Regions from separate parts of the Flavobacterium sp. NPDC079362 genome, predicted to be linked through region 2. Evidence: riboswitches for the same ligand, from Rfam matches in the RefSeq annotation. Region 2 holds a riboswitch; the other holds the start of a gene.
The links. A riboswitch is a leader RNA that binds a small molecule or an ion and turns the genes downstream of it on or off. The one in region 2 is predicted to bind S-adenosylmethionine.
Positions count from the first base shown of each region.

Region 1: another riboswitch for S-adenosylmethionine. It lies ahead of ACQKCJ_RS13170 (alpha/beta fold hydrolase); the one in region 2 lies ahead of ACQKCJ_RS14145 (SusC/RagA family TonB-linked outer membrane protein).

Region 1 is NZ_JBNNFM010000013.1:88,603-92,823, forward strand. Features, by position in the region: gene ACQKCJ_RS13160 (aspartate kinase) at 68-1,156, shown strand; gene ACQKCJ_RS13165 (hypothetical protein) at 1,766-1,969, shown strand; SAM riboswitch class I at 2,158-2,266, shown strand; gene ACQKCJ_RS13170 (alpha/beta fold hydrolase) at 2,346-3,329, shown strand; gene thrA (bifunctional aspartate kinase/homoserine dehydrogenase I) at 3,331-4,221, shown strand, end outside.
Region 2 is NZ_JBNNFM010000015.1:76,527-80,747, forward strand. Features, by position in the region: gene ACQKCJ_RS14140 (BamA/TamA family outer membrane protein) at 1-1,032, opposite strand, end outside; SAM riboswitch class I at 1,687-1,786, shown strand; gene ACQKCJ_RS14145 (SusC/RagA family TonB-linked outer membrane protein) at 2,043-4,221, shown strand, end outside.

The DNA.
Region 1 (4,221 bases), on a different contig from region 2:
ACGTTGATAATTAAAATGAACTTATATCACTTATATGGTTTAATTAACCCCCAATAAATTAAAAATTATGTCAAAGCTTAAAATAAATATCATCCTTTTTGGAATTGGAAATATCGGAAGTACTTTGATCAATCAAATCATCGAAAGTCAGGAGTTTTTTCTCGAAAGTAAAAATGTCGACTTTCATTTTCCGATAATCACAAATTCAACAGTAGCTTTTTTCGAGAAAGAAGGCGTAGGATATGCTTGGGAAACCAATTTTTTAGAATTGGCAGTTCCGTTTAAAGTGCAGGATATTATTGAATTTGCCAAAGAAAATGAATTTGAAAATCTAATTGCAGTGGATGCAACGGCAAGCGACGAGCTAATTCATCATTATAATACCCTGATCGAAAACGGATTTAATATTGTAGCGGTAAATAAAAAAGCCAATACATTACCTATTGATTTATATAAAGAAATTAGGGTAAATCTTAAAAAATACGACAAAGAGTTTTTGTACGAGACATCAGTAGATACAGGATTTCCGGTTTTGCAAACCTTAAGAGATTTGTATTACTCCGGAGAGAAAATCACCAAAATACGAGGTGTTTTCTCTGATAATCTAAGTTATGTCTTTAATAGATTTGCCAATGAAGAATCTACTTTTTCGTCACTTCTAAAAGATGCCAGTTTACTCGGATTAATGCGTTCTACTTTTAAGGAAGATTTATCCGGAAATGATACAGCAAGAAAACTATTGATTCTGACCAGGGAAATAGGAAAGGATTTTGATCTTTCGGATATTAAAATCAACTCTCTTATTACAGAAGAACATCTGGAGAAAAACGGAATACTGAACAAAGATGCAATCGACAAATCATTTAAAATTGCAAAAATAACCCAAAAAGACAATCACGTATTAAGATATGTGGGAGAATTTGATGTCGAGAAAAATACGCTGGAAGTCAAGTTGGTTTCAGAACCGGTTACATCAGCAATTGGTCAGTTAAAAGGATCAGATACCATTTTCGAAATCTACACACAATCATACGCAGATGTTCCAATAGCAATTCAAAGCGCTTCGGCATGTAAACAAGCTATTTCAAGAGGGATAATAACTGACATTTTGAAAATAGCAGAAAAAATTAAAAATAAAGAAGCAGTTTGGTCGTAAGTGGTTTTAATAGTAGTTAGTTGTTCTTTGATATAATGAAACAGGAAAATCATTAGATATTTTTTTGTAGGTTTTTACGTTAATTTTTTTAAATCTTAAATTTGTAAGATGTTTTTTAACGTTAAAAAGGTAATTTTTAACGTTTTTTAAGATTAATTTGCTGATCCTCACTTGCGTAATTGAAAAAATATTCGCACATTTGTAATACCTCAAAACTACCAAAAGTAAATTTTCAATTCTGAAGAATTGTTATGTCGATTGGAACAAATGTTGAATGACTTTATTTCTTATTTAATTAAAAAAAGAAGGATAAAAGTAAAAACAGTCAATAGTTTCGAGAAGTTAAATAAAACAAAAAAATGCAAGAATTTTTTCAAATAGCAAGTAAATCACAGATGAATAAATCCCTACAGATGAACAAGATGTTTAACGTCGCACGTATTTGTGTATGCGTCTGTTGATACTAAAAGTATATATAAGTTGTAAAAAACTTAAACCCTTTTGGTATTCAAACCCAAAAGGGTTTTTTTATTCCATTTGGTTGCCATAACAAAAAATTAAACAAATAATAAAGATTATAAAATATAAACTAACGTAAACTTAAATATCATGAGCACATTAAACTACTTAACAAAGACTTTTTCTACATTGAAAAACTTAAGAGCAAAAAGAAACAATCCGCCACCGCCAACAAATGAATTAGTACACCCGAGATTCGGAATTACTGAGGCAGATAAAACAGCGGAGAAAAAAGAGCCAAACTCATTATTGTTTTTGATGTATTCAAAAGAAAATGAAACACTTTTTATCTAAATCAAAAAGTATCATAAAATAGGGGAATACCTGCTTAAATTTACTGGGCTGATAGTTCGGTAATTTTTTGCGTACAAGAGTTTGTGTTTGAATTATCTTTAAGAAATTGCAGAATCAGTTTCGATAAAATTTGTTTGTTTAAGAAATTAGTAGTTAATTTGCACCTTTAAGTTCAAAAACGTATTGAAATGTTATAAAGAAAGGACGAGGGATTAGACCCGATGAATCCTTAGCAACCCTTCGTTAATTCGAAGAAGGTGCTGCATTCTACCACGCCCAAACGTGGAAAGATAACAACAAGAATTTTTCTAGTTTCACTCTAGTACTTTCTTTCTAATATTTCCACATACAAATCAATAATAAAAAGATTTGAAAATTGGAAAATATACCAAGTCCCATCATAATTCACGATTTCATCACAGAAAGTGGTGCATCATATCATTCATTACCATTAAGCTTTACCCTTTCTGGTTTGCCATTGTATAGCGCGCCTATGGTTTTGGTCAATCATGCATTGACCGGAAATTCTGAGGTTACAGGTAAAAATGGCTGGTGGAATGACCTGATTGGCGACGAAAAAACAATCGATACCCAGAGATATACCATATTGGCATTCGACGTTCCCGGAAACGGAAACGATTCGTTTATAGTAGAAAACTATCAGGACTTCACGACAAGAGATATTGCCCGAATTTTTATAAAAGGATTAGAAGCCTTAGATATCGCACAATTACACACAATTATTGGCGGTTCTGTTGGTGGAGGAATTGCCTGGGAAATTCTTGCATTAGAACCCAACATTACTCAAAACTTGATTCCAATTGCAACAGACTGGAAATCGACAGACTGGATGATCGCTAATTGTTACTTACAAGAGCAAATACTGAAAAATTCTTCAAAACCTATAGAAGATGCCAGAATCCATGCCATGTTGTGTTATCGCTCTCCTGAATCATTCAAAGAAAAATTTCAACGTACAATCAACAACGAGCAGCTCATTTTTAATATAGAAAGCTGGTTGGCGCATCACGGACAAAAATTACAAAAGAGATATCAATTGGCATCATATAAACTGATGAACCAATTGCTTAAAACCATAGATATTACCAGAAATAGTCAAGATTTCGAGACTTTATTGTCCAGAACAAATGCAGCGATTCATATTATAGGAATCAACTCTGATTTGTTTTTTACACCAAAAGAAAATCGCGAAACTTATAATGAATTAAAAAAGTTCAAAGACAATGTCTTTTACAGCGAAATAGATTCGGTACACGGACATGACGCTTTTTTAATCGAGTACAAACAATTAGATCATTTACTTGCCGATATTTTTAAGGCAGAAACAATAGAAAAATAAAATGAAAATATTAAAATTTGGAGGTAAATCGTTATCAAACGGAGAAGGACTTAATAAAGTAGTTTCAATCATTTCTGATAAAGTAAATCAAGGAGAACAAATTGCGGTTGTCGTTTCGGCCCGCGGAAAAGCTACCGATGAGTTAGATTATATTTTGAAACTTGCTGCTAAAAATGGTAATTACAAACCATTATTTGAAAATTTCAAAACCTATCAGATTTCAGATTATCCTCAGGTAGATTTTTCTGAAGAATTTAATATTTTAGAAAAACTTTTTGAAGGCGTAAGCTTAATTGGAGATTACAGCAATAAAATCAAAGATCAAATTTTGTCAAAAGGAGAATTGCTTTCGGCTAAATTATTGACCGCAATTTTAATAGAAAAAGGAATTCCGGCTAATTTTGTTGATTCAAGATTATTATTAAAAACCGATTCTAAATTTGGAGATGCACAACCGTTAGAACAGCTTTCTAAGAAAAATGTCATCAACTATTTCAAAGAACACAACGGTAAAACTGTAAATATTGTAACCGGTTTTATTGGTTCAAATAACAATAACGATACTACAACTTTAGGTAGAAACGGCAGTAATTATACCGCATCATTAATAGCGAATTACTTAAATGCCGAAGAACTTCAAAATTTCACCCACGTTGACGGAATTTATACAGCAAATCCTGATTTGGTTGCTGATGCTAAAAAAATCGAATTTTTGTCTTTTAATGAAGCAAACGAATTGGCGAATTTTGGTGCGACAATCCTGCACGCTAAAACGATCATTCCTTTATTAGAAAAAAATATTCCCCTTCGTATTTTAAATACTTTCAATCACGAAAACCGTGGAACTTTAATCACTTCAGATTCGGCTAAAGAAGGAATCAAAACCCTTTCG
Region 2 (4,221 bases):
TCCTACTGCGGCATCTAATCCTATATTGAATTTTTCGGTTTTAAAAGCCCTGTAGCGATATCCTACACCAGCTCCGGGATATAAACCCCAGTTAAAACTTGATGTGTCAGAACCGTAAATTGTCGCTACTCCTGCAAATCCAACCAATCCCATTTTTTTATTAAAATTATATCGGTATTCGCCTTGTATCGCCATAAGTCCGTCGCCACGATATTTCCCTTCAGAATATCCCCTGATATCTTCATTACCAATCGTAACCTGTTGTTCGAAAGCAATATTTCCTAAGCCAAATTTACCTGAAAATCTTGCGGCCAGTACATCTGTTCCGTGTCGCATTGGGAAATACGTATTGTACTCAGAAAGAATTTTATTGGCATTCACATCATTGCCAAACCATTCCGGATACGTAAGCCATCGCAGCTTTATTTTATCACCTTTGGTAGGATAATAAACAGCATCACGGGTATCATACATCAAATTAAATTGCAGGCCATTTGTGTGAGTCACAGAAGAGGGTTTTATGTCATCTTCATATTTTGTGTCATAATGCGCATACGCATAACCAATACCGGCGTATAAGGATTTTATAACCTTACGCTGCAGGATAAAGTTTACCATCGACGCTTTAGTTCCATAATCGTAAAAATCAGGTACGTCGATATCATCTACATAAAATTGTGCGTTTTGATTGCCTGTTGCGAAAAAAAGTTGTGCCCTCCAGCTATCTTCCTTAATGTACCATTTATTAAAAGAGGCAATAAAATAAGATTTGTTGGTACTATAAACGGCAGAAATACCGGATAACGATTTAGGCGAAATTGTATCTGCTTTGTTCACCTTGTACATCATCATTGGGATCGCACCAAACATAAATTCCAGAGTTCTGTTGTAATTAAGGTAAGGCATTATATTGAAATCAATATTTTTGACCTTTGGTTTAGGTGTCGTTGCTGTGCTATCAGCCAATTTTGTTTGAGACCATGCCAGAGAACAGCATAAGAATAGAAATATAAAAAATGAATTTTTCTGCATTGTGGATTTATTTTTAAGTTATGCATTATAAACCGGTAAATGTATTCTCAGAATGTATGTCAAAAAATAATACTGCTATGGTAAATTTTTTTAATGTATTGCTTTTACGCGATGCATTTTTTTAGGGTATGCCTTAAAAAAGTAAATAAAAAACAGGATTTCTTTCGCTTTCTCTATTTGTATAATTACATTTTGTAGTACTTAAAGAAAAAAAAAAATTTGTTAATATGACAAAAGGGTAGAAGTGCATAACAAGAAAAGCAGTTTTTAATATCGTTTTATTTCTTCTTTAGACGACTTTTAGATATGGCTTTATTAAGAAATAACGTGGTATTACCGGATGAAATTATTAGCGAAAAGTAAATTTTTGTAATCTTTTTTTTGCTTTGAATTCAGCTTTTAAAAATTAAATAAAAAAATATATAAAGCTACAAAAGTATGTATCTGTAAAAAAAAATAACGTATTGTAGTGTTGTAATGTTTTGATTTTGTGTGTTTTATTTGTTTTTTAAGAGCATTTATTTTTAACTGTATAAAGGGAGATTGCAACTAATTTTACTGCTTATTAAGTTCTGTTTTCTAAAAAATAAATTTAAACTCTACTAATTACATAGAATTTATATATATATTTGCAGAGTAGAAAAAATCTACGTGAACTTATCCAGAAAGACTGAGGGATTAGGCCCGATGATGTCTTAGCAACCTGTTACTCAATAAGGTGCTAAATCCTTCCGCTGCGGTGGACAGATAAGAAAGATTTCTTTAGAAAATCTGAGTAAGATCATTATTATTAAAGTCATTTATTTTTTAGAATGAAAACGCAACTAATATTACACGCCCAATCAGAACAACCTGAATTTTCGAAAGAGGAGAACCATGTCCACGTTTTCCGAATGCAATACACTTAGCTTTTAATTAACCAATCTCCTGTTTTTTATCAATAAAATGATAGGCCATTCTAAGAGTGGTCCGGGAATTTCTATGTCCAATTTTTAATTAACCCAACCAAAATGAAAAAAATCTTACTCAGCTTAATTTTTTTGTTTAGCATACTTCCCAGTGTGTTACACGCACAGGACCGAACGATCAGTGGTACCGTCAGAGGTTCTGATACCGGAGAACCGTTACCCGGAGTTACAATCATTGCCACAGAAAGTGGTAAATCTACTATTAGTGACGGAAACGGAAAATTTTCTCTTTCGATAACGCCACAAGACAATACAGTTTCTATCAATTATGTTGGTTATGAAACACTCGAAAAAAGAGCCGGTTCATCCTTTAGCAACATTCGGCTTAATCCCTCTAATACTGCTTTAAAAGAAGTTTTAGTCGTAGGTTACGGAACTCAAAGTAAAAAAGAATTTACAGGATCAGCCGCAAGAATAACCTCGAAAACAATTAAGGACATTCCCGTGCAAAGTTTTGAGCAGGCACTTATTGGTAAAGCTTCCGGAGTAAATGTTTCTACGCCAAGTGGGGTATTAAACGATCCTCCGGTAATTAGAATTCGAGGGGTAAATTCAATTTCGTTAAGTACTTCTCCATTAATTGTTATTGACGGGATACCGGTTAATTCCGGTGATGTTTCTACAACAAATTCAGTAGCCAATAATCCGTTATCCGATATTAATCCATCAGATATTGAATCGATAGATATTTTGAAAGATGCAGCGTCTACCTCAATTTATGGCTCACGTGCAGCTGGTGGAGTAATCTTAGTAACTACTAAAAAAGGAAAAGCAGGAAAAGCTAAAGTAAATTATGATGCCTGGGTAGGGATTACAAGAGCCACCAGATTACCTGACCTTTTAAACAATACACAATACGAAGACATTAAAAATGAAGCCGTACTGAATAGCAAAATATTAAGCGGAAATGAAAATAATCCTGCTGTAGCCTCAGCACTTTTCTTTCCGTCTTTCAACGCAGATGGTACACGTGTCAATACAAAATGGAAGGATCAGGTATATCGCGACGCGGTTTCTCAAAATCATAACCTAAGTATTTCCGGCGGAACAGACAAAACAAGGTATTTTTTCTCTACCAATTATTCTAAACAGGAAGGAATTACAAAAGATAATGAGTTCGAAAGAAAAGGAGCAAGGTTTAATATCGATCACGATGTAAACAGCTGGTTGAAACTGGGAGGAAATCTATCGTATAACAATACTTTCAATCAGGCTCAAAATACAGGATCATTAAGCAGCAGCGGTTTGTTATTGATTGGTGCAGCACGTCTTGCATTGGTATTGCCTCCAAACGTTGCAGCTTATAATGCTGATGGTTCTTATAATTTAAGTTCGACAGGAACTGCAAGTTCGGGAAATAACTTATTTACCAATACATTATGGCATCCCGGCGCCTTGTTTGAAAACAGTAAATATACCAGTTCAAACGATCATATGGTAGGGAATATTCATGCTACGATTACCTTTTTCGACGGATTTAAATTCGACAGTAATTACGGAATCGACAGATTAAGAGCCGAGAATATTACCTATTTAAGTCCTAATCTTGGATCTTCTGCATTTTCTACAGGTGGTTCTGCAACTAATATTGCTGCACTAAGAAACAATTACAATTTTACCAACAGTTTTACTTTCGACAGGCGTTTTGGAGCCAAACATCACATTGCAGCATTGGCAGGATATGATGTTCAGAAATATGAAAACTCTTCGTGGGGAGCCAATCAAACCAACGTTTCTGATCCTTTCTTTGAATACTATCAGGGAACATGGGGAACAATCAGGTCTTCCGGAAACAGCTTGTCAGAAAGACTTTTTCTTTCCTCTTTTTTTAGATTATCGTATGATTATGGTGGAAAATATTTCATTACAGGAAATTTCAGAAAAGACGGAAATTCAGCTTTAGGTTTAAATAATAAATACGGAAATTTTGGAGGTATCTCTGCCGGATGGTCCATAAGTGAAGAATCTTTTTTTAAAGACAGTCAAATTACAGATTATGTAAGTTCACTTAAACTAAAAGGAAGCTGGGGAAGAGTAGGTAACGGAAACCTTTCATCAGCGTATGCTTCACAAAATCTTTACGGCGCATCCATTTATGGATCAGCATCGACCTGGGCAATTTCTCAGGCAGGAAATGAGAATCTGGGTTGGGAAACCAGCGATCAGACCAACATTGGACTTGAAGCAGGATTTTTTAAAGACAGATTGCAATTTACCGCTG